Regions from separate parts of the Pantoea phytobeneficialis genome, predicted to be linked through region 1. Evidence: predicted binding sites of a transcription regulator. Region 1 holds the regulator's gene; each other region holds the start of a gene.
What was found. Region 1 encodes sigma-54, which starts transcription at its own class of promoters, with help from an activator protein. Its sites were predicted from a motif close to GTTGGCACANNTTTCGCTNT; they were not measured.
Positions count from the first base shown of each region.

Region 2: hypA (hydrogenase maturation nickel metallochaperone HypA) is a predicted target of sigma-54. The motif match lies at 2,639-2,658, and genes of this name have one in related genera.
Region 3: CTZ24_RS16380 (branched-chain amino acid ABC transporter substrate-binding protein) is a predicted target of sigma-54. The motif match lies at 2,661-2,680, and genes of this name have one in related genera.

Region 1 covers NZ_CP024636.1:536,726-546,525, forward strand. The annotation lists gene arcB (aerobic respiration two-component sensor histidine kinase ArcB) at 1-1,612, shown strand, start outside; gene mtgA (monofunctional biosynthetic peptidoglycan transglycosylase) at 2,509-3,231, shown strand; gene npr (PTS phosphocarrier protein NPr) at 3,237-3,509, opposite strand; gene rapZ (RNase adapter RapZ) at 3,506-4,360, opposite strand; gene ptsN (PTS IIA-like nitrogen regulatory protein PtsN) at 4,413-4,895, opposite strand; gene hpf (ribosome hibernation promoting factor) at 5,070-5,357, opposite strand; gene rpoN (RNA polymerase factor sigma-54) at 5,379-6,812, opposite strand; gene lptB (LPS export ABC transporter ATP-binding protein) at 6,861-7,586, opposite strand; gene lptA (lipopolysaccharide ABC transporter substrate-binding protein LptA) at 7,592-8,146, opposite strand; gene lptC (LPS export ABC transporter periplasmic protein LptC) at 8,115-8,693, opposite strand; gene kdsC (3-deoxy-manno-octulosonate-8-phosphatase KdsC) at 8,690-9,256, opposite strand; gene kdsD (arabinose-5-phosphate isomerase KdsD) at 9,270-9,800, opposite strand, start outside.
Region 2 covers NZ_CP024637.1:525,104-534,903, reverse strand. The annotation lists gene hycC (formate hydrogenlyase subunit 3) at 1-1,335, opposite strand, end outside; gene CTZ24_RS22680 (4Fe-4S dicluster domain-containing protein) at 1,332-1,937, opposite strand; gene hycA (formate hydrogenlyase regulator HycA) at 2,027-2,482, opposite strand; gene hypA (hydrogenase maturation nickel metallochaperone HypA) at 2,688-3,050, shown strand; gene hypB (hydrogenase nickel incorporation protein HypB) at 3,043-3,894, shown strand; gene CTZ24_RS22660 (HypC/HybG/HupF family hydrogenase formation chaperone) at 3,885-4,142, shown strand; gene hypD (hydrogenase formation protein HypD) at 4,142-5,272, shown strand; gene hypE (hydrogenase expression/formation protein HypE) at 5,259-6,269, shown strand; gene flhA (formate hydrogenlyase transcriptional activator FlhA) at 6,380-8,449, shown strand; gene CTZ24_RS22640 (LysR family transcriptional regulator) at 8,572-9,783, opposite strand.
Region 3 covers NZ_CP024636.1:3,547,740-3,557,539, reverse strand. The annotation lists gene livM (high-affinity branched-chain amino acid ABC transporter permease LivM) at 1-426, opposite strand, end outside; gene CTZ24_RS16385 (ABC transporter permease subunit) at 437-1,351, opposite strand; gene CTZ24_RS16380 (branched-chain amino acid ABC transporter substrate-binding protein) at 1,434-2,549, opposite strand; gene CTZ24_RS16375 (AMP nucleosidase) at 2,885-4,339, shown strand; gene CTZ24_RS16370 (NCS2 family permease) at 4,548-5,846, opposite strand; gene CTZ24_RS16365 (response regulator) at 6,274-7,020, shown strand; gene CTZ24_RS16360 (carbohydrate kinase family protein) at 6,957-8,009, opposite strand; gene CTZ24_RS16355 (ketose 1,6-bisphosphate aldolase) at 8,011-8,871, opposite strand; gene CTZ24_RS16350 (D-lyxose/D-mannose isomerase) at 8,883-9,566, opposite strand; gene CTZ24_RS16345 (ABC transporter substrate-binding protein) at 9,641-9,800, opposite strand, start outside.

The DNA.
Region 1 (9,800 bases):
TTTCGAAATCCGTAAAGTGCCTTATTACGACCGCGTTGGGAAACGCAGTGGTCTGATGGGCTTTGGACGTGATATTACCGAGCGTAAGCGCTATCAGGACGCGCTGGAGAACGCCAGCCGTGAGAAAACCACCTTTATCTCAACTATCAGCCACGAGCTGCGTACGCCGCTTAACGGCATTGTTGGCCTGAGCCGCATTCTGTTGGATACCGACCTCAATCAGGAGCAGTTGAAGTACCTGAAAACCATTCACGTCTCCGCCATCACCCTGGGCAACATCTTTAATGATGTGATTGAGGTGGACAAAATCGAGCGACGTAAAGTGCAACTCGATAACCAACCGCTCGACTTTACCGGCTTCCTGGCGGACCTGGAAAACCTCTCTGGTCTGCTGGCACAGCCGAAAGGGCTAAAGTTTGTCATGTCGCCTGAACTGCCGCTGCCCCATAAAATTTCGGCGGATGGCACCCGACTGCGGCAGATCCTGTGGAATTTGATTGGTAACGCGGTGAAATTTACCCAGCAGGGCGAGATCGTGGTGCGCGTTGCCTATCACCAGGATGAGACGCTGCATTTTGAGGTGGAAGACTCCGGCATGGGGATCCCACAAGAGGAACAGGACAAAATCTTCGCCATGTATTATCAGGTGAAAGATCAGCATGGTGGTAAACCCGCCACGGGCACGGGGATTGGACTGGCAGTATCACGTCGTCTGGCACAGGCGATGGGCGGCGATATCACGGTACGTAGCGTTCAGGGGCAGGGTTCCTGCTTCACCGTCGAGATAAAGGCACCACGGGTCGCGGAAGAGGTTGAGGACGACAATCTGGACGATGCGATGCCACTGCCGGCGTTGCATGTCCTGTTGGTTGAGGATATTGAACTGAACGTGATTGTGGCGCGTTCGGTGCTGGAGAAGCTCGGTTGTAGCGTGGAGGTGGCGATGACCGGCACCGCCGCGCTGGAGATGTTCGACCCGCAGGAGTTTGATTTGGTGCTGCTGGATATCCAGTTACCGGATATGACCGGCCTTGATGTGTCGCGTGCCATTCATCAGCGACACGCCGGAGAGATGCTGCCACCGTTAGTGGCTCTGACCGCCAACGTGCTGAAAGATAAAAAAGAGTATCTGGATGCCGGTATGGATGATGTGCTGAGCAAACCACTGGCCGTCCCTGCACTGACCGCGATGATTAAAAAGTTCTGGGATTATCAGACGGAAACCGACACCCCGATGGCTGAACCGTCAGAAGAGAAAAACCGGACGCTGCTGGATGTGCCCATGCTGGAACAGTATATCGAGCTGGTGGGGCCTGGGTTGATTACGCAAAGCCTGACGATGTTTGAAAAGATGATGCCAGGCTATCTCGACGTGCTTGACTCGAACATGATGGCGCGCGACCAGAAAGGCATTGCCGAAGAGGGTCACAAAATCAAAGGTGCAGCGGGTTCGGTCGGTTTGCTGCATCTGCAAAAGCTGGCCAAACAGATCCAGTCACCCGAATTGCCTGCGTGGTGGGACAACGTTCAGGAGTGGATCGACGAATTAAAACAAGAATGGCAGCATGACGTGAATGTCTTACGTGAATGGGTTGCAGCGCGGGAAAAGTAACAAGGACCAGAAAAAAATGACCCCAGTCGAAACCGGGGTGCGCGAATACTGCGCCAACACCAGGGAAAATGGCGCTGCTGCTATTATTTGAGGTCTATCCTGAGCAACAGCGTGGTATTGGTTAACGCTTCAAAACCACCTTAGCAAATTCGTCACCACTTGTGACAAGATTCATTAAATTGTGTGATGTTGAGCAGCGTTTAAATACAGAAAACATTAATTTGCTGACACAGTCAAGCAAGGAATCAATTTCTTTGACTCATTGCATTAATTTTGACCAGTCGTTCTGTTTTTGGTCGGGTTTTAACTCGCTGAAGTGACGTAAAAACCCGGCAAGTGCGACGAAAGTCGCCTGGTCAGGAAAAATTCGCTTTTTTTCGTAGTAAATGCATGAAATATGGCATGAAACACGGTTGGTGGCGCGGGTTATCCAAAACGTTTTGGAAACCATCGATAGAAAGTTCCAGATTCAGGTTTTAACGATGGATGTAAACCAAAAAGTAGGCAAATTGCTTAACCATAATTCGAAGATAGCGCAAAGCCCTTGCGGATAATTTACACATTTTTTTCGGAATGCTCTCAATAATCAATGAGAGGGATCAACCACTGTGAAATTTCAATGTTAAGTATCGTGAACCAATTTGCGTGATCTTGATAACATTTAATGAAGTGTCTGTCAGCAACTTTTCCGATGAGTATTTAAGCATGGAACCGATTCCTTCATAGCGGAAGTGCTTGATGTATTTGGCTCTATTAAAGGAACGATGGTTGCGCAGGCAATGAATTTGTTCGATAAATCAACTGGTCAGGCAGCGATTCTTCGTATTCGACTATCATCGAATGCTATGGTGACCTTGGTGATTGATTAATACAGGGAACAGGTAAGAGATAATTTGATGGCTAAGAATAAAGGGAAACTTTGGCAACGTGTAAAAGTGTGGATCGCAAAATTTCTTCTCGCCTGGCTGGGTATTTGGCTGGCAGGGATTTTGCTATTTTCCTTCTTGCCGGTGCCTTTTTCCGCAGTGATGGTTGAACGACAGCTGGGTGCCTGGCTGCACGGCAATTTTGGCTATGTGGCGCATTCGGATTGGGTCAGCATGGATGAGATCTCACCGTGGATGGCGCTGGCGGTCATTGCCTCTGAAGATCAAAAATTTCCAGAACACTGGGGATTTGACGTTGCCGCGATTCAGTCGGTGCTGGATAACGAGGGTGATGAACGGATGCGTGGTGCTTCGACGCTATCGCAACAAACCGCGAAAAACCTGTTTTTGTGGGATGGACGCAGTTGGGTTCGTAAAGGGCTGGAAGCGGGATTGACGGTAGGAATCGAAACGGTCTGGACCAAGCGACGCATTCTTACGGTCTATCTGAATATCGCCGAATTTGGCAACGGTGTGTTTGGGGTAGAAGAGGCATCCCAGCGCTATTTTCATAAACCCGCCAGTCGCCTGACTATGGCAGAAGCGGCGCTGCTGGCGGCGGTATTGCCTAATCCGATCCGTTTTCGCGCCGACGCCCCTTCAGGTTACATCCGTCAGAGACAGCAATGGATTATGCGCCAGATGCGGCAACTGGGTGGGGAAGGTTTCCTTAACCGCTACAAATTGCACTGAAGCGGTTAATCCTCATCAAAACCGGCTTCAAACAATTCAATTACCGCTGCCAGCGCCTGGGTTTCTTCCGGGCCGCTGGCTTCAATCTCAATATGGCCGCCTTTGGCGGAATCCAGCATCAGCAGCGCAATTACGCTGCTGGCTTCCGCTTCCGTTCCTGCTTCATTACGCAGCAGCACTTCTGCGTCGAAACTTTGCACCAGTTCAAACAACTTCATCGCCGGGCGCGCATGCATGCCCAATTTATTACGAATCTCAACGGTTTGCTTCACGGTCATGATTTGCGTTTTTCCAGGGTGCGATGACGGGATTGCACATTTTTACCGCGCGAACGGAAATAGTCGGCCAGTTGTTCGGCGATATAGACCGAACGATGCTTACCACCGGTACAACCGATTGCGACAGTGAGATAGCTACGATTATTGGTTTCCAGCATGGGGAGCCACAATTCAAGGTAGCTGCGTGTCTGATAGATAAAGTTGTGCACTTCAGTATGCCGGTCGAGGAACGCGGCCACCGGGCGATCAAGGCCGGTCATCGGACGCAGTTTTGGGTCCCAGTGTGGGTTAGGCAGAAAACGCACATCAAACACATAATCGGCATCAATCGGAATGCCATGCTTGAAGCCAAAGGATTCAAACACCATCGTTAGCTCGCGTTCGCGTTTACCCAGCAGACGGGTGCGAAGCATTTCAGCCAACTCATGCACCGACATCTCGGAGGTATCAATGATCAGGTCAGCCCGTGAACGCAGTGGTTCAAGCAGGTCGCTCTCCTCATCAATCGCGCTTTCCAGTGACAAATTCTTACTGGAGAGTGGATGCAGGCGGCGTGTGTCGCTGTAGCGACGGATCAGCGTGTTGCGATCGGCGTCGAGGAACAGCAACTGTGGCGAAAACGAGTCCGGCAGGTTGTTAAGCGCGGTTTCGAAAATCTCCGGTGATTCCGGCATATTGCGCACGTCGATACTGACGGCAGCAGAGATGTTGCGTTCGCTTAAGGTATTGGCCAGTTCTGGCAGCAATACCACTGGCAGGTTATCGACACAGTAAAACCCCATGTCCTCAAGCGCACGCAACGCGACTGATTTTCCTGAGCCTGACCGACCGCTAACGATCATCAGCACCATCACATTTCTCCCGTTTTAAACCGGCGCATTGGCCGGTAAAAGTATCTGTCGCTTAAGGGTGGTCTTCCTGCGCTTCTGTGATAATGGCATAGAGTTCTTCATCGCTCTGCGCAGCGCGCAGACGGCGACAGACGGTTTTATCTGCCAGACGTTTTGCCACCAGCGATAATGTATGCAGATGGGTTTTACACTGGTCTGCGGGCACCAGTAGCGCAAACAGCAGGTCCACAGGCTGGTTATCCACCGCATCAAAAGCGATAGGTTGATCGAGGCTAATGAACACGCCTACGGCGCGCAGCGTGTCCTCCTCCAGTTTGCCATGTGGAATGGCAATACCATTGCCAATACCGGTACTGCCCATGCGTTCACGGGTGAGGATCGCTTCGAAAAGCGTCTGGTGAGGCAGATTGAGCTGTTTGGCTGCCAGTTCGCTGATTATTTCCAGCGCACGTTTTTTACTCTGGCAGTGTACGCCGCTGCGGGTGCAGTCCAGCGTAAGGACCGAGCTCAATTCCAGTGTCAGATCGTTGTTCATCATCGTTTCACTTGCGAGTTCACATAGCCGCGAGGATCACCCACTTTACCCCTTATCACGGGAAAAATGCAGTGTCTCCTGTTGGCGCTTGCGCAGATGACAAAACGGGGCGGTCAGCCCGCCCCATTCTGTGCTCTGAGTACCGAACCTATCAGTACTCTGCAAGCGTGAAGGTTAGTGTTTTTTCAGTTTATCTTTATGTTTGGTCAACTGACGGGAAAGCTTGTCGATCAATCCGTCAATCGCCGCGTACATGTCTTCCGCTTCCGATGTCGCGTGCAATTCACCGCCGTTCACATGCAGTGTTGCATCAGCAATCTGCGTTACCTTTTCCACTTTCAGAACAATATAGACCTGATTAATCCGATCAAAATAGTGTTCCAGTTTGGCAAATTTGCTATTTACAAATTCGCGCAGCGGCTCGGTAATCTCTACATTCAGTCCGGTAAGGTTTATTTGCATAGGTCTTCCTTCTCAATACATTCAAACCAGCTGCTTGCGCTGATTCGAGGGCGGGATGGACAAAGACTCGCGATACTTAGCAACCGTACGGCGGGCCACCATGATGCCCTGTTCAGATAACATGGAGGTCAGTTTGCTGTCGCTCAAGGGTTTTGCGGGATTTTCCGCAGAGATCAATTTTTTCACCAACGCACGAATTGCCGTCGAGGAGGCTTCGCCGCCACCTTCGGTATTCACATGACTGGAGAAAAAATATTTCAGTTCAAAGATGCCACGCGGGCTATGCAAGTACTTCTGCGTGGTAACACGGGAAATGGTGGATTCATGCATATCCACGGCCTGGGCGATATCCGCCAGCACCATCGGACGCATGTACTCCTCGCCCTGTTCAAAAAACGCCTGCTGCTGCTCGACAATACAGCGAGTCACTTTCAGCAGCGTGTCGTTACGGCTCTCCAGGCTCTTAATCAGCCATTTGGCTTCCTGTAAATTGCTGCGGATAAACTGGCTGTCGCTGTCATTACGCGCCGCACCGCCCATCGCAGCGTAGTGCTGATTAATTTTGAGACGCGGTACGCTGTCGGCATTTAGCTCAACTGTCCAGCGGGTGCCGACCTTGCGTACCAGTACATCCGGGATGACATACTCAGGCTCGCTGGTGTTGACCGACTGACCTGGGCGCGGATCAAGCGACTGAATCAGCAACATTGCCTCTTTCAGCACATCTTCTTTCAGACGCGTCATGCGCATCAGGCTACGGAAATCGTGATTGGCCAGCAGATCAAGATGATCGCTCACAATCAACCGTGCTTCCGCCAGCATCGGCGTATCGGCGGCATATTGGGACAGCTGCACCAGCAGGCAATCACGCAAATCGCGTGCGCCAACGCCGACCGGATCAAAACGCTGTACGCGTTTCAATACCGCTTCCACTTCTTCCAGCGTCAGTTCTTCATCACCGATGCTGTCGCAAATATCCTGGAGCGTCACGGTGAGATAACCGGTGTCGTCAATGGCATCGACAATCGAAGTCGCAATGGCGCGGTCGGTATCGGTGAACGGTGTCAGCTCAACCTGCCACATCAGATAATCCTGCAACGACTGCGTGGTTTCGCCCTGATAGACCGGCAGCTCATCATCCTGGTAATCGGTACCCGTACCGGAAGGCGTTCCGGCGGTGTAGATTTCATCCCAGGTTGCATCGAGCGGCAGCTCTTCCGGCATGTCCTTCTGTTCCAGCGCCTCGCGGGTGTCGAGGGCTTCGCTTTCCTGATATTCGCGTGCGTCTACTTCTTCATGGAGTTCTGATTGTTCGAGCAATGGGTTGCTTTCCAGCGCCAGTTGTAATTCCTGCTGGAGTTCAAGCGTAGAGAGTTGCAGCAAGCGAATTGCCTGCTGCAACTGGGGTGTCATCGCCAGCTGTTGGCTGAGCCTGAGTTGCAAACCTTGCTTCATAATCCGGATTGAATTTCCTAAGCAAACGTCGGAGGTTCCGACACCTTATCAGAGTCTGAACTCTTCGCCCAAATAAACACGCTTAACCTGCTCATCTGCAAGTATTTCATCGGGTGTGCCGTGAGCAATCAGATGCCCCTGGCTGACGATGTAAGCGCGTTCACAAACGGCAAGGGTTTCGCGTACGTTGTGGTCGGTAATCAGCACACCCAACCCACTGTCGCGCAGATGTTCAATGATCTTCTTGATATCAATGACGGAAATCGGGTCAACACCGGCAAATGGTTCATCCAGCAGGATAAACTTAGGATTGGCAGCCAGCGCGCGGGCAATCTCGACACGACGGCGTTCACCGCCGGAGAGTGCCTGGCCCATGCTGTCACGCAGGTGTTCGATGTGGAACTCTTCCATCAGTTCGTTGGCTCGATCCTGACGCTGCTCTTCGCTGAGATCGTCACGGATCTGCAATACGGCCATCAGGTTGTCGTAAACGCTGAGGCGACGGAAAATCGAGGCTTCCTGCGGCAGATAACCAATGCCGCGACGGGCACGCGCATGCAGCGGCAGAATGCTGATGTCTTCATCATCAATCACAATACGACCGGCATCGCGCGGCACAATTCCGACCACCATGTAGAAGGTGGTGGTTTTACCGGCCCCGTTGGGGCCAAGCAATCCGACAATTTCGCCGGATTTAACTTGCAGGCTAACGTCTTCTACCACGCGGCGGCCTTTGTAGGCTTTCGCCAGGTTTTCAGCGATCAGTGTGGCCATAGAAATTAGTTACTCTTCTTTTGGCTCTGGGATGAACCGTTTTTGTCCTGCAACTGCGACGGCACCAGCACGGTGGTCACGCGTTTGCTCTGGCCCTGACTGTAGGCCTGCATTTTCTGTTCTTTCACCAGATAGGTGATGCGATCGCCTTTGATATTGCTATCCAACTGTTCAATGTAGGCGTTACCCGTCAGCTCAACAAAGTCATTCGCCAGTTCATAGTGCAATTTGGCCGCATGACCCTGTACCGGCTTACCGTTGTCCTGCATCTGATAAAAGGTTGCCGGGTTGCCCCAGGCATCAACGATGGTTTTTTTGCTGTCACCACCCGGGCGAGTGACGACGACTTTGTCGGCGGTGATCTTGATCGATCCCTGAGTCACGATGACGTTGCCGGTAAAGGTAGCGACATTGCCTTGCAGATCCAGCGACTGATTCTCTGAATCGATATTCACGGGTTTGTCAGAATCCCCGGTTAATGCCAGAGCGGGCAAGCTGGTGGCTAACAGGGCGCTGACCAGCAGTAATTTAAGGCTGTTGTTTTTCATTTTGGATTTCATAGGAGGATTTGACCTTTTCAATCAACTGGGCATTTTTCGTCCGTAAGTTGCCGCGCATCTTCATGCCAGTAGAGTTAAAACTGCGGCCATAAAGGGTGACCTGATCGTCTGAGGTAACATCCTGGGTGACGAGATTGACCACCGCATTATCGGTTTTAATGCGTTCCAGCTCCGAATCCTGCGTCAGGGTGTTCACTTCAACGTGGCCGTAAAGATAAAGCATACGATCTTTGGTGAGCTTTGCCTTATCGGCGCGCACAGACCAGGTCGGAATTTTATTCACGTCGTAAGTGGTCATCACCGGATTATCGAACCAGCTCAGTTCATCGGCAGCAAAGTAGGTCACTTTATCCGAAATCAGTTTGTAGGCCAGCGCACCGTCTGGATTGTACACCACGGTGTGAGAAGTCGAACTGGTGTAAGTCGGCTCCTGGTCGTTGGTGGTAACCGGCGCTTTGCTCTCATCCTGGTTGGTAAGATTCCAGCCAATCAGCACCAGAGCGATTAGGGCCAGAATCAGCGTTATCCAACGCCTGCTTTTACTCATACTGATTGCCCTTTGGCATCCTCAAATTTGTTCTGCGCCATTAAGATCAGATCGCAAAGTTCACGTACCGCACCGCGGCCACCGGCAATGCGGGTGACGTAATGCGCGCGCGGCAACAGAATCGGGTGCGCATCGGCGACCGCTACGCTCAGACCCACGCGGGCCATTACCGGCCAGTCGATCAGGTCATCACCGATATACGCCACCTGTTCCGCAGATAATGACAGTTTATCCAGGAGTTCGCGCCAGGCCAAAAGCTTATCCGATTGTCCCTGGTAAAGATGCGTAATGCCGAGGGTTTTGCAGCGATCTTCCATCAGTTTGGCATTGCGGCCGGTAATAATAGCCACTTCAATGCCGGAGGTCAGCAGGCAACGAATGCCATAGCCATCGCGCACGTTGAAAGCTTTCAGTTCTTCGCCGCTGTTGCCCATATAAATCAGGCCGTCTGACATTACGCCGTCCACATCACAAATCAGCAGGCGGATCTGCGCTGCGCGCGCCATCACTTCTGCGCTTACCGGACCATAGCAGGTCTCGATTGCAGCTGTTTCAACACTCATGTTCTTTTCCTGTTCAGACAACGCCAGCGCGCAGCATGTCATGCATATGTACCACACCGAGCAGGCGATCGTCATCGGCCACCAGCAGCGCAGTGATGTTTTTGTTTTGCATCAGATTAAGGGCGTCAACGGCCAGCAGGTTGGGACGTACGCGAATACCGCCGCGTGTCATCACATCTTTGATGCTGGCTGACTGGAAATCGATACCCATATCAAACACCCGACGCAAGTCACCATCGGTAAAGATGCCTTCGATTTTCATCAGGTCATCAACGATCACCGTCAGGCCGAGATTTTTACGCGTGATCTCCAGCAACGCATCACGCAGTGAGGCATCCCGAGAGACATGCGGGATCTCGTCGCCGCTGTGCATGATGTCGCTGACATGCAGCAGCAGTTTACGTCCGAGAGCTCCACCGGGATGGGACAGTGCAAAATCTTCCTGGGTAAAGCCACGCGCTTCCAGCAGCGCGACGGCCAGCGCATCGCCCATCACCAGCGTTGCGGTGGTGCTGGTGGTTGGGGCCAGCCCAAGAGGACAGGC
Region 2 (9,800 bases), on a different contig from region 1:
GGCCTCCGGGCTGCGGGGTGCGCCGAGGAAGGTGACGCCATAGACCTTGGCCATACACATCACCGCCAGCGCGCCAGTGATCGCCAGTCCAACCGCCAGCAGCGGCCCAAGGACACGCGCAATAAAGGAAGCCTGGTTGCCTAACTGGAAGAATGACTGATAGATCACCCATTCACCGGCAAAGCCATTAAGCGGCGGCAAGGCGGCCATCGCCATCAAACCCACCAGCATCGCCAACGAAATCAGCGGCATACGCTTGCCAATCCCGCCCAGTTTCTCAATGTCGTGCTGACCAGTGCGGAACCACACCGCGCCAGCGCCGAGGAACAGCGTGGTTTTAAACAGGCTGTGATTAAACAGATGGTAGAGGCCACCGATCATCCCCAACGCCACCAGCGCCGGTTGGTGCAGCGCAATGCCGATAAAGCCGCAACCCACGCCCAGCAGGATAATGCCGATGTTTTCCAGCGAGTGATAAGCCAGCAGGCGGTTGATGTTGTGCTCCATCAGGGCGTACAGCCCGCCGGTAAAGGCGGTCACCATACCGAGCACCACCACCAGCACCCCCCACCACAGCGGCAACACGTCGGCGATCAGTGAAACGCTGATCATGCCGTACAACCCTACCTTCAGCACTACGGCGGAAAACAGCGCTGCGGCCGGAGCCGGGGCATTGGCATGCGCCTGGGGTACCCAGCCGTGCAGCGGAATAATGCCCGCCAGCAGACCAAAGCCGAGCAAACTTAACAGCAACACCAGCGGAGAGAGCGCCGCCCCCTGGAGCGCCAGGCGTAATCCGTCAAAACTCAGCGTGCCAAACTGCTGCCACAGCAACCAACAGGCAGCGACCAGCAGAAGCGTGCCAAGGCGACCCAGTGCAAACCAGAGTTGGCCGGACTTGCGACATCCGGTGAGGAAGTAGCCTGCCAGCGCGACAATTTCGGCCATCGCCACCAGGGTGGCGAGGTTAGCGGCGAGCAGAGCAACAGTCGCGGCGGCGAGGATCAGATTGACCAGCAAACCGTTGGCTTTAACCTGAGAATGCCGATGCCAGCTTACGTTAAACAGGCAGATAAACAGGCCGCAGAGTGACACTGTCACTAACCATATGCTGTTAAAGCTATTCAGTTGTAGCTGCCAACGCCACAGCGTCAGGATGGCGCTGAATCCGAGCAGGCCCTGGACGCTGGCTGCCAGCAGCAACGCACAACTTATCGCGCCACCGATACCGGCAACAACGCCACTGATGTGCCGGTTAAACGCGGAGATGCCCGCCAGTAACGCACTGAGCATCAGACCGGTCAGTGCCCAGTGGATCAGAAAAAAAACATTCATTTACGTGCCTCTGGCTGGCTGAACAGGCTTAAATCACCCAGCGCACCCGCCAGCGTAAGTTCACGCTTGCGTTTGCTGGTTTTGGCGATATCGGTGTTGTCGATCAGTTGCAGCGCTTTCGTCGGACAGGTGCGCACGCAGGCTGGACCCTGCTCATCGAAGCTGCACAGATCACATTTCACCGCGACAGCACGAATGCCAGGAACCCAGTCCAGCAGCGAACTAACGCGCAGGGGATCGGCAGGGGCGGCAGGCGCTTTGGGGCTGTTGACGTCTGCCGGGATGTGTAACGGGCGGCTGCCGGAAAATTCGATAGCCCCAAACGGGCAGGCTATGCCGCACAGTTTGCAGCTGACGCACAGGTTAGCGTTCAGCTGTACCGCGCCATCCACACGGTTAATGGCATTCACCGGGCAGACGCTGGCACAAGGGGCGTCTTCGCAGTGGCGGCACAACTGCGGGGCGGATTCGTCCCGGTTGCGCATCACCTTTAAACGCGGCATCGACTGTAAACCCTGTTGCCGGTGCGTCTCCGCGCAGGCCGCTTCACAGGTATGGCAACCAATGCATAATGTTGAATCAGCGATTACAAAACGGTTCACCAACGGATTCCTCTGGTGACTGTCGTCATTAATGACGAAATCATGCCGATAACCTGTCGCTTCGACAGTTTTCGACACCCTCAACCTCTTTACGCCACGGCGGCTTGTTGTAGCCGTTCCATCGACACCGGGGTGTTTTCATGGACCGCCAGATAGAGGCTGTCGTAAATCGGCTGAATCAGTTCCAGATAGTGGGTAAGTACTTTCTCGCGATCGCGATTGCTGAAGGCATTGTCGATGCAACCGTCATTGTCGATATTGGCATGACCAATCAATATCTTATCGCTGTCATCCGGCAGTGCGAGAAAGTACTCGATACGGTGATTGTTAAAGCCTTCGCCTGGCTGAATATGAATGACGAAGTGTTCAAATAAGAAGAAGCGCAAGTCATCCCCCGGTGTGCAGGCGATGGTGTGGTGCAGTTTGGCTTTTGACAGGGTTATCCCCTGAACTAAGGCGTTGCCGTATTGTTTCCACTGTGCCTGCAAGCGTTGATGCTTATCAGCGATGTAGGCTGCTTTGTCACTCAGTTCCCTAATATCCATTATTAAATCACTCTGTTTGTGCGGATATTCCCCTAAGGCACATTTCGTGCCATGTTTTTAACGTATTGAATTTTATGGTTAATCTATAAATCACCGTTGCAAAAAAACCGTCAGTGACATGTCATTTCGTCATCTTTGACATCGACACGCCGCCGCGCTGGCACCGTCTTTGCATTAGCAGCCCTCAGTGAACCCAGGAGGCAGCATGCACGAAATTACCCTCTGTCAACGCGCAGTCGAACTGATCGATAACCACGCACGACAACATGGCGCACGCCGTGTCACTGCGGTCTGGCTGGAGGTCGGGGCGTTTTCTTGCGTGGAGACCAGCGCGATGCAGTTCTGCTTTGAACTGACGTGCCGGGGCACCCTGGCTGAAGGGTGTGAACTTCATCTTCATCAGCAGGAGGCGGAGTGCTGGTGTCACGATTGCCAGCAGTACATCACGCTGCTTACGCAGCGCGTCAGACGGTGCCCGCAATGTGGCGGTCATCAACTGCGCATCGTGGCGGATGATGGCGTGCAAATTAAGCGGCTGGAAATCGATCAGGAGATCAATCATGTGTAGTACCTGTGGTTGCGGTGAAGGCAACCTGTATATCGAAGGCGATGAGCGTAACCCGCATTCGGCGTTTCGCAGCGCCCCGTTTGCCCCGGCACCACGTCGGGTGCCGCGGATTTCTGGCATAAACCTCAGTGAGCATGGCGATCTGCATTATGGGCACGGCGTGGCCGAAGCCCATGCACCGGGTATCAGCCAGCGTAAGATGCTGGAGCTGGAGCTTGATGTGCTGGATAAAAATAATCAGCTGGCGCAGGCGAATCGCGCCGCTTTTACTGCGCAGCGTCAACTGGTGCTGAACCTGGTGTCCAGCCCTGGCTCCGGTAAAACCACCCTGCTGACCGAAACCCTGAAACGGTTACAGGGCAAGGTGCCCTGCGCGGTGATCGAGGGAGATCAGCAGACGGTAAATGATGCCGCACGCATCCGCGCCACGGGCACACCAGCGATTCAGGTGAATACCGGCAAAGGTTGCCATCTGGATGCGCAAATGGTTCAGACGGCGATGCAGCGTCTGCCGCTGGCAGACAACGGGGTGCTGTTTATTGAAAACGTCGGCAACCTGGTGTGTCCGGCGAGTTTTGATTTGGGTGAACGCCACAAAGTTGCGCTGCTCTCGGTGACGGAAGGTGAGGATAAGCCACTAAAATATAAGTATATGTTTTCTGCGGCTTCGCTGATGTTGCTTAACAAAATTGACTTGTTGCCGTATCTGCAATTCGATGTCGACCGTTGTCTGGCCTATGCCCGCGAGGTCAACCCGGATATCCAGATCATGCTGGTTTCCGCCACCAGCGGCGCAGGCATGGAAGCGTGGATTAACTGGCTGGAGAGCGAGCGATGTGCATAGGCATTCCGGGCCAGATTGTTGAGCGCCAGGGTAATGACGCGAAAGTGGATGTGTGTGGCGTGCAGCGCGATGTCAATTTAACGCTGGTGGGTGATGCGGCGGTGGGCCAGTGGGTGTTGGTGCACGTTGGCTTTGCCATGAGCATCATTGATGAAGCGGAGGCGCGTGACACCCTCGATGCGCTGCAAAACATGTTCGACATGGAACCTGATGTCGGGGCCTTGCTGTACGGCGAGGAGCGTGGCTGATGCGTTATGTTGATGAATATCGCGATCCCACCCGCGTGATGCAGCTGATTGAAACCCTGAATAAGCGGGCGCCATTGCTGGATTACGATGCACAGCATCCGTTGCAGATTATGGAGGTGTGCGGGGGACATACCCACGCCATCTTCCGTTTTGGCCTCGATCAGTTGCTGCCTGATAACATCGATTTTATCCACGGTCCGGGCTGTCCGGTATGCGTGTTACCGATGGGGCGCATTGATAGCTGCATTGAAATTGCCCGCCATCCTGAAGTGATTTTCTGTACCTTCGGCGACGCCATACGCGTGCCGGGCAGACAGGGTTCGCTAATGCAGGCCAAAGCGCAGGGGGCGGATGTACGGGTGGTGTATTCACCGATGGATGCCCTGACGCTGGCGCGTCTGAATCCACACCGTAAGGTGGTGTTTTTCGCTCTCGGCTTTGAAACCACCATGCCCGCCACGGCCATTACGCTGCAACAGGCCAAAGCGCAACAGGTCACCAATTTCTTCTTCTTTTGCCAGCACATTACGCTTATCCCCACCCTGCGCAGCCTGCTGTCGCAGCCGGATAACCGCATCGACGCCTTCCTGGCACCGGGTCATGTCAGCATGGTGATCGGCACTGCCGCCTATGAGTTTATCCCCCGGCATTTCCGGCGGCCACTGGTGGTGGCGGGTTTCGAGCCGATGGATTTATTGCAGGGCGTGTTGATGTTGGTGGAGCAAAAAATCAAGCAGCAAAGCCGGGTGGAGAATCAATACAAACGTGTGGTGCCGGATGAGGGAAACCTGCTGGCGCAGCAAGCCATGCGCGAGGTTTTTTGCCTCCGAGGGGCGTCTGAATGGCGCGGATTGGGGGTGATTGCGGAATCCGGTGTTCAGTTGACGGAGGCGTATCAATCCTATGATGCGGAGGTCAGATTCCGGCCACAGCAGCAGCAGGTGAGTGACGACCCGCGCGCACGTTGTGGCGATGTGCTCACCGGGCGTTGTAAACCGCATCAATGTCCGATGTTCGGCAAGGGCTGCAATCCACAAAACGCCTTTGGTGCGCTGATGGTCTCCTCGGAAGGGGCCTGCGCGGCCTGGTATCAGTACAGAAGTCAGGAAGTGAATGATGAAATCAATTGAATTAGCACATGGCAGTGGCGGCAGAATGATGCAGCAACTGATCGCCGATCTGTTTCTCCAGGCTTTTGACAATCCCTGGCTGGCGGAGCAGGAAGATCAGGCGCGGTTGGGGTTAAGCGAGCTGACCGGTAAAGGGGATCGGCTGGCATTTTCCACCGACAGCTACGTTATCGATCCGCTTTTTTTCCCTGGCGGGGATATCGGCAAGTTGGCGGTGTGCGGCACGGTCAACGATATTGCCGTCAGTGGCGCGCAGCCGCGCTGGCTTTCCTGTGGTTTTATCCTTGAAGAGGGGCTGCCGTTAGTGACGCTGGAACGGGTGGTGACCAGCATGGCGCAGACGGCCAGAGACGCGGGGGTCAGCATCGTTACCGGCGACACCAAAGTGGTGCCGCGTGGCGCGGTCGATAAGCTATTCATCAATACCGCCGGTCTTGGCGCGATTCCTGCCGGATTAAGCTGGGGCGCAGCACAGATTGACGTTGGCGATGTGTTGATCGTCAGTGGCACCCTGGGTGACCACGGAGCCACGATCCTCAATTTGCGTGAACAGCTGGGGCTGGATGGGGATTTGGCAAGTGATTGCGCGCCACTGTGCACGTTGATTGCGCCGTTGGTCGGCATCAGCGGCGTGAAGGCGTTACGTGATGCCACGCGCGGTGGCGTCAATGCGGTACTGCATGAGTTCGCCGCTGCCAGCCACTGCGGGATGGAAATCCACGAAAGTCAGCTACCGCTCTCCCCGGCGGTGCGAGGTGTTTGCGAATTGTTAGGTCTGGATGCGCTGAATTTTGCCAATGAAGGAAAACTGCTGATAGCAGCTTCAGCCGAAGCGGCACCGGCAGTCGTCGCTGCATTGCAGCGCCATCCTTTGGGTGAGCGTGCCGCAATTATCGGCATCGTGACTGAAAAGCCCGGCGTCAGAATGAACGGACTTTATGGCGTCAGACGTACCCTGGAACTCCCGCATGCAGAACCCTTGCCACGAATTTGTTGATCTATGCCTGGTCTCCCCGAAAGAAAACCACATAAACTTTAATTCTCATCAATATTGGACGATGGACTCACCTCCATATTTAGCGGGAGGTCTTTCAATGGACGACATACATGGCATATACCCCGATGAGCGATATCGGGCAGCAGGGATTGTTTGATATCACCCAGACCCTGCTGCAACAGCCCGATTTTAGTGCGCTTGCTGATTGCCTGACCCGTTTGGTTAAACAAGGGGCATTGGCGGACCGCGTGAATGTGTTGCTTTATCATCCGCAACACCGGCAAGTCAGTTTTTATGGCAGAGATAAGACGCTCACGCCGGATCAGCAGAGCTTACTGGCGACGGGACCGATGCAACGCATCCTTTCCCGTCCTGAAGCGCTGATTTGTCCCTGGCGTGAGTTTGAGGCGGCCTGGCCCCAAGTAGCTAGCCTGCCGCTTTATACACCTTTTGGGCGCTACTGCCTGCTACCGCTGGTTTCCAGTGGCGAGATCTACGGTGGCTGTGAGTTTATTCGCGACAGCAACAAGGGCTGGAGCGAGAAAGAGCTGGAACGTCTGCATACCCTGACGCAGGTGGTGGGGTTGTGCGCCCAGCAGATTCGCAGCACCCAGGATATCGATCACCATTGCCAGGTGCTGAGTCGTGAGCGGGATGACTTTCGCATTTTGGTGGCGGTGACCAATGCAGTGCTGTCGAAACTGGATCTTGACGAGGTGATGCAGGAAACCGCGCGTGAAATCCATCACCACTTTGCCATTGATTCCATCAGCATCGTGGTGCGCAGCAGCCGTAAAGCGTGGCTCACTATTTATTCCACCCATTTTGTCGATGAAGCGTCACCTATTCATGATCTGAGTGAAGTGCCTGAAGCGGGTACGCTCTCCGAACAGGTGTTTGCCAGTGGTGAAATGTTGTTGCTGAACCTTTACCCGCAGCAACAAGCGGCTTCCTACGAGCGCAGGTTGTTGGAGCTTTGGGATAATCAGGCTCAGACGTTGTGCCTGATGCCGCTGAAATTTGGTGACAATATGTTGGGGGTGATGAAGCTGGCGCAATGCGGTGAACGGGGCTTTAGCGCCGCCAACCTTGAGTTGTTGCATCAAATCGCTGAACGCATTGCGATTGCGCTCGATAATGCGCTGGCATGGCAGGAAATCAATCGACTAAAGGAGAGCCTGACGGATAAAGGTTCGTGGGCCACGGAGTCGATCAATGCCGGGAACCCTGATGTTGGTGAAATTATTGGCCGCAGCGAAGTGATGATGGATGTGCTGAAACAGGTCGAGATTGTGGCAGCCAGCGACAGCACGGTGTTGATCCTTGGCGAAACCGGCACCGGAAAGGAGTTGATTGCGCGCGCCATTCACAACCAAAGCCAACGCAATCGTCGGCGAATGGTAAAAATGAATTGCGCCGCGATGCCTGCCGGGCTGCTGGAAAGCGATTTGTTTGGTCACGAACGGGGGGCCTTTACCGGGGCCAATACCCAGCGAATTGGTCGCTTTGAACTGGCGGATAAAAGCTCGTTATTCCTTGATGAAGTGGGGGATATGCCGCTGGAGTTGCAGCCGAAACTGCTGCGCGTGTTACAGGAAAAGGAGTTTGAACGCCTTGGCAGCAACAAACTGCAAACGGTCGATGTGCGACTGATTGCGGCGACTAACCGTGACCTGAAGCAAATGGTGGCTGACCGTGAATTTCGTAACGACCTTTACTATCGGTTGAACGTTTTTCCCATCCGATTACCGCCATTGCGTGAGCGACCGGAAGATATCCCGCTGCTGGTGAAATCGCTCACTTTCAAAATCGCTCACCGCCTGAATCGTAATATTGACAGCATTCCCGCGGAAACCCTGAGTATGCTGCGACGCATGGAGTGGCCGGGAAATGTGCGAGAACTGGAGAATGTGATTGAAAGGGCGGTGCTGATGACGCGCGGCAATGTGCTGCATCTGTCGCTGCCGGAAATGCTGGACACTCCGACCGCCAAAAAAATCGCCGCGCCCGTCACCGAGCCACGCGAAGGAGAGGATGAATATCAGCTGATTATGCGGGTGCTGCGTGAAACGAACGGTGTGGTGGCCGGACCGCGTGGTGCAGCCCAGCGTCTGGGCATCAAGCGAACCACCTTACTTTCGCGGATGAAGCGTTTGGGGATTAACAAAGTGGAGTCGTAACCCGCTCGTCGCGTCGCGGTGCCGGAAACCGCGCCGCAACGGGCCGAACGCAACCGTAGCGGCGCAATTTATTGCGCGATGCTGTGCACGATGTGGGCAAACCCGCGCGATAAATCGCGCCGCTACGATGCCACCTCAACAATGTATTGAATCAGCGCTTCAGCCGCCGGAGCATGAAGTGCGCCCTGGCGCAGGGTTAAGCCAATCTCACGGCGGGTGTCCGGTAAGGCAAACCTCAACGGCTGCAAAATTCCGGCTTGCAGTTCGTACTCCAGTTGGTGCGAGGAAACGGCGGCTATCATATCGGAATTTAGCAGCAGACCGCGCACAATCGCCAGATCGCCGCTTTCCACCACCGGGGTGGGGGCGGCCATTCCCAACGTCGCGAAAGCCGCGTCCAGCAAGTGACGGGAAGGGGTGTTATCGCGCGGCAATATCCACTGCGCATCAGCCAAATCGTTGGCCGTCAGGGTGCGTCCCGCCAGAGGGTGCTGGGGCCTTACCAGCAACACCAGCGATTCAGCAAACAACACCTGATTGTGGATATCCAACACCTGCTCGTCCTGACGTAATGCCCCAAGAATGAAATCAATATCCCCGGCGCGCAGCTCGGTAATTAAGGCGTCGAAGGCGCTTTCATTGGTCACCACTTTAATGCCCGGATGCGCCGCCACCAGCCGGGTTATCGCCAGCGGCAGCAGGGTGCTGCGGCACAGCGGCAGCGCGCCAACATGCACCGTGCCACGCAAAATCCCGGTTGCAGCGGCGAGATCTTCCGGGATATGACGGATTTCATTCAGCGCGCGACTGATAAAGGGGGCCATCTCGCGCGCCGCGGTAGAAGGCATCATCCCTTTTGGCGTACGTTGAAACAGCGTCAGCCCGGCACCCTTTTCCAGCACCTTAAGGGCGGCGCTCACCGCTGGTTGGCTGATGTTGAGAGAGTTAGCCACGCTTTGCGTATGGTGCAGGCGATACAGCCGGAGAAACACCTGAAGGCGTCGCACATTAAATAACCAAATCGGTTCTGCCTCTTCCCGCTGGTGGTCACGCTGTTTCAGCCGTGCCAGCGCCGCGGGAATGTGCTGCAATTCGTTGATCGCGCGCTGGGCACGCGGCAACACGCATTTTCCCATTTCGGTCAGCAGCATGCCGCTGGCATGACGTTCAAACAACGGCATCGCTAAAGTGTGTTCAAGATCACGAATAGAACGGGTGATCGCCGACTGGGTTCGAAATAATTTCTCCGCAGCTTCTGACACTGTACCGCGTTCTGCAATCATACAAAAAGCACGTAGTTGCATGATTTTAATATCATTATCTTGCTGCGTCATTTTCGGTTCAGCCTCAC
Region 3 (9,800 bases), 1.3 Mb from region 1:
GGCAAGCCCCACCACGATATTCAACCCGAGGCCGAGCAACACATAAATTAAACCCAGAATCGCTACCGTCAGCAGGTATTTACTGGAAAGGAACGGAAAGGCCAACGCCAGCACCACCACCAGCGGCAGGACCCAGCGCAGCGCTGATCGGTGGCCCGGCTCACGGACATATACCCCGTCATCGCTGCCTTCGAACTTGCGGGCGAAGCGTTGTCCGGTCGGAGTTTGCAGCAACAGGCTGAGCAGCAGTCGCCCCATCACCACCACCCCCACCAGCAGCGCGACCCGCAGTGGCGACAGATGAAAACTGTAGCCATCCAGTACCACGCCGACGATCGGTCCAAACACCACCAGCGCCACCAGCCCGGCCATCAGACAATCCAGCAGCGACTGGCGCACATCCACAGATTGCGTCATTGCACTCATTTCGGCGTCCTCACACTTTGGCAACCAGCGGTCGTCCCAACAGCCCCTGTGGCCGGAAGATCAAGATCACCACCAACAGGGCAAAAGAGAAAACATCTTTGTAATCGGAGTTCACCAGTCCGGCGAATTGCGCTTCCGCCACCCCGAGCAGCAGACCGCCGAGCATCGCCCCGGGCAGCGAACCAATACCGCCCAGTACCGCAGCGGTAAACGCCTTGATGCCGATGACAAAGCCAATGTAGAAATCAAAGGTGCCGTAGTTCATGGTCACCAGTACCCCGGCCAGCCCGGCCATTGCCGCACCAATCATAAACACCAGCGAGATCACCCGATCGGTGTTGATACCGAGAATTGCGGCCATGCGCCGATCCTGCTGCACCGCACGACAAATCCGCCCCAGCCGTGTGTACTGAATAATCCACGTCAGCAGCGCCATGCCGCACAGAGCGGCAATCAGGATAAACACTTTGGTCCAGGTGATTTGCACCACGCCACCATCAATCTCCATACGCAGCACGCCACTCATCAACGTGGGGATGCCCTGCTGATTCGGTCCCTGGCTCAATTGCACGTAGTTCTGCAAAATCAGCGACATCCCAATCGCCGAAATCAACGGCGCAAGACGGGTGGAGTTGCGTAACGGGCGATAAGCGATGCGCTCAATGGTCCAGCCATACACGGCGGTGATGACGATAGTGAAGATCAGGGTGCCGAAAATCAGCAGTGGAAAGGAGTGGATGCCGAAGAAGCTGAGCAGGCCCAGCCCGATGGCACAAAGATAGGCGGAGATCATATACACCTCGCCGTGGGCGAAGTTGATCATGCCGATAATGCCGTACACCATGGTGTAGCCGATAGCAATCAGCCCGTAAACCGCGCCCAGCGTCAGGCCGTTCACCAGTTGCTGAAGAAAGAAGGCGTCCATATGCAAGTCCCGTGCTTAAGGGGAGCGCAAACCTCGCGCCCAATCGCGAATGGCCCCGCTGCACGCGGGGCCGCGTGTCAGCTTACAGCTGGTGATATTTGCCTTTATCGTCCCACTGGTAGACCACGTAATCCGAGACTTTCAGGTCGCCTTTGCCATCCCAGGCTTTTTTACCCATTACGGTATCGACGCTATTCGCTTTCAGCCAGTCGCTGGCTTTGGCGTTATCTTTCCCTGCGGCTTTATACGCAGCGGCCAGTGCCTGCACCGAGGCGTAGGCATACAGGGTGTAACCTTCCGGCTCAAAACCACCCGCGCGGAACTTGGCGATCACCGCTTTACCATCCGGGATCTGACGCGGGTCCTGACCAAAGGTCATGTAGACCCCTTTGGTGTATTGTGGGCCACCGGCAGCAGTCACCATATCTTCCGTCACGATGCAGTCACCGGAGAAGAAGGCAGCCGTAACGCCCTGCTCACGCATCTGACGCACCAGAGGCCCCGCTTCCGGGTGGCAACCGCCAAAGTAGACCACATCCGGTTTCACCGAGGCGATTTTGGTAACCAGCGCGTTGAAGTCTTTCTCACCACGCGACAGACCTTCATATAACACCTCGTTGACGCCACGTTTTTCCAGCGCCGCTTTGGTCGCATCAGCCAGCCCCTGACCGTAGGTGTCTTTATCGTGGATCACCGCCACGCGTTTGGCCTTCAACTTATCGATGATGTAGTTAGCCGCAATCGCCCCTTGTTGGTCGTCACGGCCACACATACGGAACATGGTTTTCATGCCGCGTTCAGTGATTTGTGGGTTGGTGGAACCGGGGGTGATCGCCAGCACACCGGCATCGTCATACACTTCAGAGGCGGGCATGGTGGAGGAGGAGCAGAAATGGCCGACCACCGCCAGCACTTTGTCCTGATCCACCAGACGGTTGGCTACCGCCACCGCCTGTTTTGGTTCACAGGCGTCATCGCCCTGCACCAGCACAATTTTCTCACCGTTAATGCCTCCGGCAGCGTTGATATCATCCGCCGCCTGAGTGGCACCTTTCCAATACTGTGCGCCGTAAGTGGCATTAGGGCCGGAAAAGGGTCCGGCTACACCAATTTTAATGTCTGCCTGGGCATAAAACGCCGCACTCAGGCAACCAGCAATCACGACCTTCAATGGTACTTGTATGAATTTCAAAGACATGCTTTCAATCCTCAACGGGTCAGGAACGGAGCCATACCACGGCCTGGGAGAAATCAATTTCTGAAACTTAACGAAGTGCGATGAGTGGCCAGCAGGGCCACGGTTAACGATTAAGCAAAAACCTCGCCAAAGGTAAGCATTGGTGACAAGTTTTTGCACCGACAGCGCGTTAAAGCGGCGGGAACACGTCTGCTGATCTTAACCATAGCCAGCGTTTGCCGACGCACCAGCACTCTGATGGTGCAGAATGCGGTCGATCACAGATTCTTCATGGTGCTGAGGGGTTTACCCGCTATGCTATAGCCAAATCGGCCCAAATTTCGGAGGGAGAACCTATGACTACACAACGGAACGGCATCAGCAGCCAGCAGGCGCTGGATGAACTGGAACGCCTGTACGACAACGCGGTTGCGGCTTTACGCAGCGCAATTCGTGACTTTACCGAACAGGGACGTCTGCCGGATGAAACGGCACGGCAGCAGGGATTGTTTGTTTACCCGGAACTGCGCCTTACCTGGGCGGGCGATGGCCCGCAGCAGAACCGCACCCGTGCCTGGGGCCGCTTCACCCATACCGGCAGCTACAGCACCACCATTACCCGTCCGGCCTTGCTGCGTCATTACCTGAGCGAGCAACTGTCGATGATTGAGAAAGAGTACGAGGTGGTGATTGAGGTCGGTCCCTCTCAGCAGGAGATCCCCTACCCTTACGTGATCGACGGTTCGGACCTGTCGCTGGATCGTTCCATGAGCGCCAGCATCGCCCGTCATTTCCCCACCACCGAGTTGTCGCAGATTGGTGATGAAACCGCCGATGGCCTGTTCAACGCCGACGCGCAGTTCCCGCTGTCGCATTTTGATGCGCTGCGTACCGACTTCTCGCTGGCGCGTCTGCGTCACTACACCGGCACCGCCGTTGAGCACTTTCAGCCGTTCGTGCTGTTCACTAACTACACGCGTTATGTCGATGAGTTTGTACGCTGGGCGATTGAGCAAGTACAGGATCCGAACACACCTTACGACAGCCTTGCCTGTGCTGGCGATGTGGTGATCACCAAAGAGACCCAGGACCCGGAAGCGATGATGTCGGACCTGGCGTGGAAGAAGCACCAGATGCCCGCCTGGCACCTGACGTCACCCAATCGTCGCGGCATTACGCTGGTGAATATCGGCGTGGGGCCATCCAATGCCAAAACCATCTGCGACCATCTGGCGGTGGTGCGTCCCCATGCGTGGTTGATGATTGGTCACTGCGGCGGCCTGCGCGAAAGCCAGACCATTGGCGATTATGTGCTGGCCCACGCCTATCTGCGTGACGATCATGTGCTGGACAGCGTATTGCCGCCGGATATCCCGATCCCCAGCATTGCCGAAGTACAGCGCGCGTTGTACGACGCCACCAAAGCGGTGAGCGGCATGCCGGGTGAAGAGGTCAAACAACGCCTGCGTACCGGCACCGTGGTGACCACCGATGACCGTAACTGGGAGCTGCGTTACTCCGCTTCGGCGTTGCGCTTTAACCTGAGTCGCGCTGTGGCGGTGGATATGGAGAGCGCGACAATCGCGGCGCAAGGGTACCGCTTCCGTGTGCCGTATGGCACTTTGTTGTGCGTTTCAGATAAGCCGCTACACGGGGAGATCAAGCTGCCAGGCCAGGCGAATCGCTTCTATGAAGGGGCGATTTCGGAGCATTTGCAGATTGGGATTTGTGCGGTGGAGTTGCTGCGGGCGGAGGGTGATAAATTGCATTCGCGCAAATTACGCACGTTTAATGAACCGCCGTTCAGGTAGGACCCGGTGCGGTTGGTGACCCTCACCCCGGCCCTCTGGGCAGGTGCGGTCTGTGACCCTCACCCCGGCCCTCTCCCATAAGGGAGAGGGAGATGTGCCATATGCTCGATCTGTTCCCTCTCCCGATTGCGGGAGAGGGCGCTAGCTCAATCTGTTCCCTCTCCCGCTTGCGGGAGAGGGTTAGGGTGAGGGACCAGGGTGAGGTTAATTACGCACTCAACCAACCCAGCTTAATCACAAACAGGATCGACATAATAATCAGCGCCGCATTCACCTCTTTGGTACGGCCACTCAGCAGCTTCACCACCGTCCAGGTAATAAACCCAAACGCGATACCGTTAGCAATCGAGTAAGTCAGCGGCATGGTCAGCGCAGTGACCGTCACCGGCGCAGCCGTGGTGATGTCTTTCCAGTCAATCTCCGCCAGGCCAGAAGCCATCAGCACCGCCACGAACAGCAGCGCAGGCGCAGTGGCGAATACCGGCACGCTACCCGCCAGCGGCGAGAAGAACAGGCTCAGCACGAACAGAATAGCCACGACAATCGCGGTCAGACCGGTACGGCCACCGGCGCTGACGCCCGCTGCCGATTCAACATAACTGGTGGTGGTTGAAGTCCCCAGCAGAGAACCAAACAGCGCAGCCGCACTGTCGGCGATCAGCGCACGGCCCATTTTCGGCACGTTGCCCTGCTCATCCGCCAGACCCGCACGCTTGGTCACACCCAGCAGCGTACCGGTGTTGTCGAACACGTCGACAAACAGGAAGGCGAAAATCACGCTCACCAGGCCCACGTTAAAGGCACCGGCGATGTCCAGTTGCATAAAGGTCGGAGCGATAGACGGCGGTGCAGAGAACACGCCGCCAAACGGCGTCAGGCCAATACCCATCGACAGGAAGGTGACGATCAGGATGCCGATCAGCACCGCACCGGTCACGCGACGCGCTTCCAGTACCACGATGATGACGAAGCCCAGCAGCGCCAGCAGCGGGCCAGGTTTGGTCAGATCGCCCAGGCCCACCAGGGTCGCCGGGTTATCCACCACGATACCCGCGCCTTCCAGCGCAATCAGCGCCAGGAACAGGCCGATACCGGCAGCAATCCCGGCACGCAACGGCAGCGGAATACTGGCGATAATCCATTCACGGATTTTGAACACCGACAACGCAAAGAAGATACAGGCTGACAGGAACACCGCACCCAGCGCGATTTGCCAGGTGTAGCCCATGTGCAGCACCACGGTGTAAGTAAAGAAGGCATTGAGGCCCATACCCGGCGCCAGCGCAATCGGGTAGTTCGCAATCAGGCCCATCAGCACGCAGCCGATTGCCGCCGCCAGACAGGTGGCCACGAAAACCGCGCCCTTATCCATACCGGTCGCACCCAAAATGCTTGGGTTAACAAACAGGATATAGGCCATAGCCAGGAAGGTGGTTATGCCCGCGATAACTTCGGTGCGGACCGTTGTGTTGTGCGCTTTTAGCTTGAATAGTTTTTCTAACATCATCATCTCTCGTGATGGGGAGACGTCACTGACGTGCGTTCTCTTGCCAATGGGGTGTGCATGCGCGTTATTGTTGCGGGAAAAGGCAGACGGCTGCATGCTCGGCCATCAATCCGCCTTGTTACTAAACTCCTTTCCCCCTGTCCTCATAGCAATTGCTATGCCATAACAGGACGCAATCGTTTACCTTCACGACTGTATCTTAGACTCAGACAATTCTGAACCAGAACGAGGCGCGATTATGGTGCATTGCACCATGTGCGCGCAATCGTTTTCCCATCCGTCAACCGGGTAGCGAAAAAAGATTGCGGTAACGCACGCTTTCAAACTCTGTCAGGCGATGCCGCTCACGTTTCTGTTGCCTGATTAAGCAGGCAAAAGTGGTCGGTATACACTCTCGTTAACCCTTCCATAACAAAAGAGGCCCGTAATGAAGCCCGCAATTCTGGTAGTGGATGACGATCGCGCGGTATGCGAACTGCTGCACGATGTATTGAGTGAACATGTTTTTACCGTATTCAGCTGCCATCAGGGAAAAGATGCGCTGACGTTGCTGGATAAACACCCGGAAATCTCGCTGGTGATGCTGGATATGATGCTGCCGGACACCAATGGTCTGCTGGTGCTACAGCAAATGCAGCGCCAACGGCCTGAGCTGCTGGTGATCATGCTAACGGGCATGGGATCAGAGGCGGATATGGTGGTGGGTCTGGAGATGGGCGCTGACGATTATATCGCCAAACCGTTTAATCCCCGCGTGGTTGTTGCACGGGCGCGTGCAGCATTACGCCGTTGTGGTCGGCTGGCGCAACCCGTCAGCACCCAGGACGAGGGTTGGCAGTTTAACGGCTGGCGACTGGATGAAACGCGCTGCCAACTGTTTAACCCCCAGCGTGAGACGGTGACGTTAACTCAGGGTGAATATGCGTTGCTGCGCGCCCTGGTGTGTCATGCCCGTAAAGTACTGACGCGCGACCAGTTGCTGGAGCTCACCCACAGCGAAACGCTGGATGTGTTCGACCGTACCATTGACGTGCTGATCATGCGGTTGCGCCGCAAGATTGAGATGAACCCGCATCAGCCGAGCCTGATCCGCACCATCCGTGGTCTGGGTTATGTTTTCTCTGCGGATGTGATGCGCCCGGCCTCTGCCGTGCATGTCACACAAATCGCCTGATCCATCCAGCGCTGCATCTCGGCCAGTGGCCGGGTGCCGTCCAGCGCATTCGCCGCGTGCAGATTAAAACAGGCGCAGGTATGCGCCAGCTTCAGCGTCTCGGTCATTGGCCAGCCCTGATGACTGGCGTATAACACGCCGGCACAAAAGGCATCCCCGGCCCCGACGCTGCCAACAATCTCTTCTGGCGTCAGTTGCCACGCCGGTTGCCAGCGCCCTTCACCGTTGACCTCCTGGCCCCATGCCCCTTCTGGCGCATGGATCACCACGCGTCGCCGGACGCCCTGCTGCACCAGCCAGGTCGCCGCCGCCGCAAAGGCGTCAGGCGGTGCGATCCCCGTCGCGCTGCGCAGCCTGACACCGGTCAGGGATTGCGCCTCCAGTTCGTTAATCACCAGATAATCGAGCCAGCGCAGTGCGGGCACCACCAGCGCCTGGTACTCCCCGACGCGCGACACAAGATCGAGCGAGGTCAGATAGCCGCGCTGCTGCATTTGCGCCAGTAGATGGGCACCGCGCGTGCCCCAATGTTCATCCGGTAAATCAAGGCAATCCAGCAGCAACAGATAACCGAGGTGGAAGATGCGATGGGAGGTATGGATAGCGGCAAAATGCGGTAAATCGAGCTGTGCATTGGCCCCGCGGGCATGAAAAAACGTACGCTGACCATCCGGTGTGGTCATCACCTGGGTCATGGCGGTGTTCACGCTTCGGGTGCGCTGTACCAGGCGGCGATCAACCTGATGCTGGTCCAGCAACTGCACGATAAAATCACCGTCGCTGTCCTCGCCGATCATCCCCACCCCGGCCAGCGGCAAATCAATCTGCATACGCGCCAGTGTGAACAACACGTTAAGCGCGGCCCCCCCGCTGCATTTTTCACTGTGGTGAATCTCCGCCAGCCAGCCTTGTTCCGGCCAGTGACTGATGCGTTGTACATGATCCACCAACATGCTGCCCGCTGCCAGGATGCCGCTGCGTATTGTCATCTCAGGCCCTCCCGGCGCTGCCGAACACCCGCATCTGCTGAGCCACCACGTTGCTGATATCACGCTCCACCGCCATCAGCAGCTCGGCAAAGGCGTCATAACGCGCCTCTCGCTGGGCAATCTGGTTCTCGATCGCCCCCAGTGCCGCCTGCGACATGCCGGTATAGAAGTTGATTTTGTGGATGCCCAGGCTGATGGCATGGCGGAAATCGGCGTCGCTGATACCTGAACCGCCATGCAACACCAACGGCACGCGTGCCGCATCACGGATCGCCGCCAGCCGGTCGAAATCGAGTTTCGGCTCGCCTTTATACTTACCGTGCGCATTGCCGATCGCCACGGCCAGACAATCAATGCCGGTGCTGCGCACAAACTCGGCTGCCAGTTGTGGATCGGTGAATTTATTGCTGTCGGCCTCGCCAAACAACGCGCCACCTTCATCGCCGCCCACTGCGCCAAGTTCCGCTTCCACCGATACGCCAAGCGCGTGACAGATTTTCACCACCTCCTGGGTCTGGCGCACATTCTCGTCATAACTGAGGGTGGAGCCATCAAACATCACCGAGGTAAAACCCAGGCGGATAGCCTGCATCACCGCGTCGAAGTGCAGGCCGTGATCGAGGTTGAGTACCACCGGAATATCGTGCAGCGCCGCTTCGGTACGAATGGCAGCAATCAGATGATCGAGGCTGACATACTTAAAATGCACCTCGGCAATGTTGATGATAAACGGCGAACGTTGCTGTTCCGCCGCGTGAAACAGCGCACGCAGAAAGTGGGTATCGAGCACGTTAAACGCGCCCAGCGCATAACCATTTTGTTGCGCATGAGCCAAACCCTGCGCCAGTGAAATCAGTGCCATAGGATGCTCCTTCAGGCCAGCCAGCGGGCATATTCGTTACACAGCAACCAGCGCGGATCTTCATCCTCATCAATCGGGTTGAAGCGTGCCAGCGGGGTGAGAAAGACATTGTCGTGTTCGTCGTCGTTCGGCATGGAGACTTCCCCTACCAGCACATCGCCGTAGCCCTCTTCGCCCCAGAAGCTGTGCCAGATGCCGGGGACAAGGGTGACGCTTTCGCCCGGCGACAGACGCAGTTGCGAACCGGCGGCATGGGTCTGGCGCAGGCCATCAAGGGTGACGTTAACCGGCGTGTTAGCCAGTTGCTGGCCGTCACGGTTGTGCAGCGTGACAATCAGGTTACCGCCGCCACGGTTGATAATGTCTTCCATCTTTTGCGGGTGATAATGCATCGGCGTCACCTGCCCTTCGCGCACATGCATGATTTTTTCCGCATAGGGTTTGCTCCACGGCTTACCGCCGCGTGAGCCGTTGCGCAGGGTGAACAGGGTTAACCCGGTCTGAAAAAAATCCTCGGCACCAAAGCTGGTGACATCCCAGCCCAGATGCAGGGCCAACAGTTCATCGGCGACAGATTTATCCAGCGCACGCCATTGGCTAAGACCGTAATCGGCCCAGCTCGGCAGGTGGACATCCTGGCGCATAAAGAATTCGCGGGTCAGTTGTAGAATGGCATTCACTTCCGAACGTTGCATCACTGCGTCTCCGGTCAGTGGGAAATTGGGGCGGCGCGAGCCTTAACTGAACAACATTACGCCGCCCAGGTCGGTTATTTCACCGTCCAGCCTTTGTAGCTGCCGACGTTGTTACGATCGATCATCGTCACCGGGATCAGCACCGGTTTGTCCGGCGCTGGCTTGCCTTGCAGGATGTCGTAGCCAATCTCCACGGCTTTGGCTGCCATCACCTGCGGATCTTGTGCCGGGGTG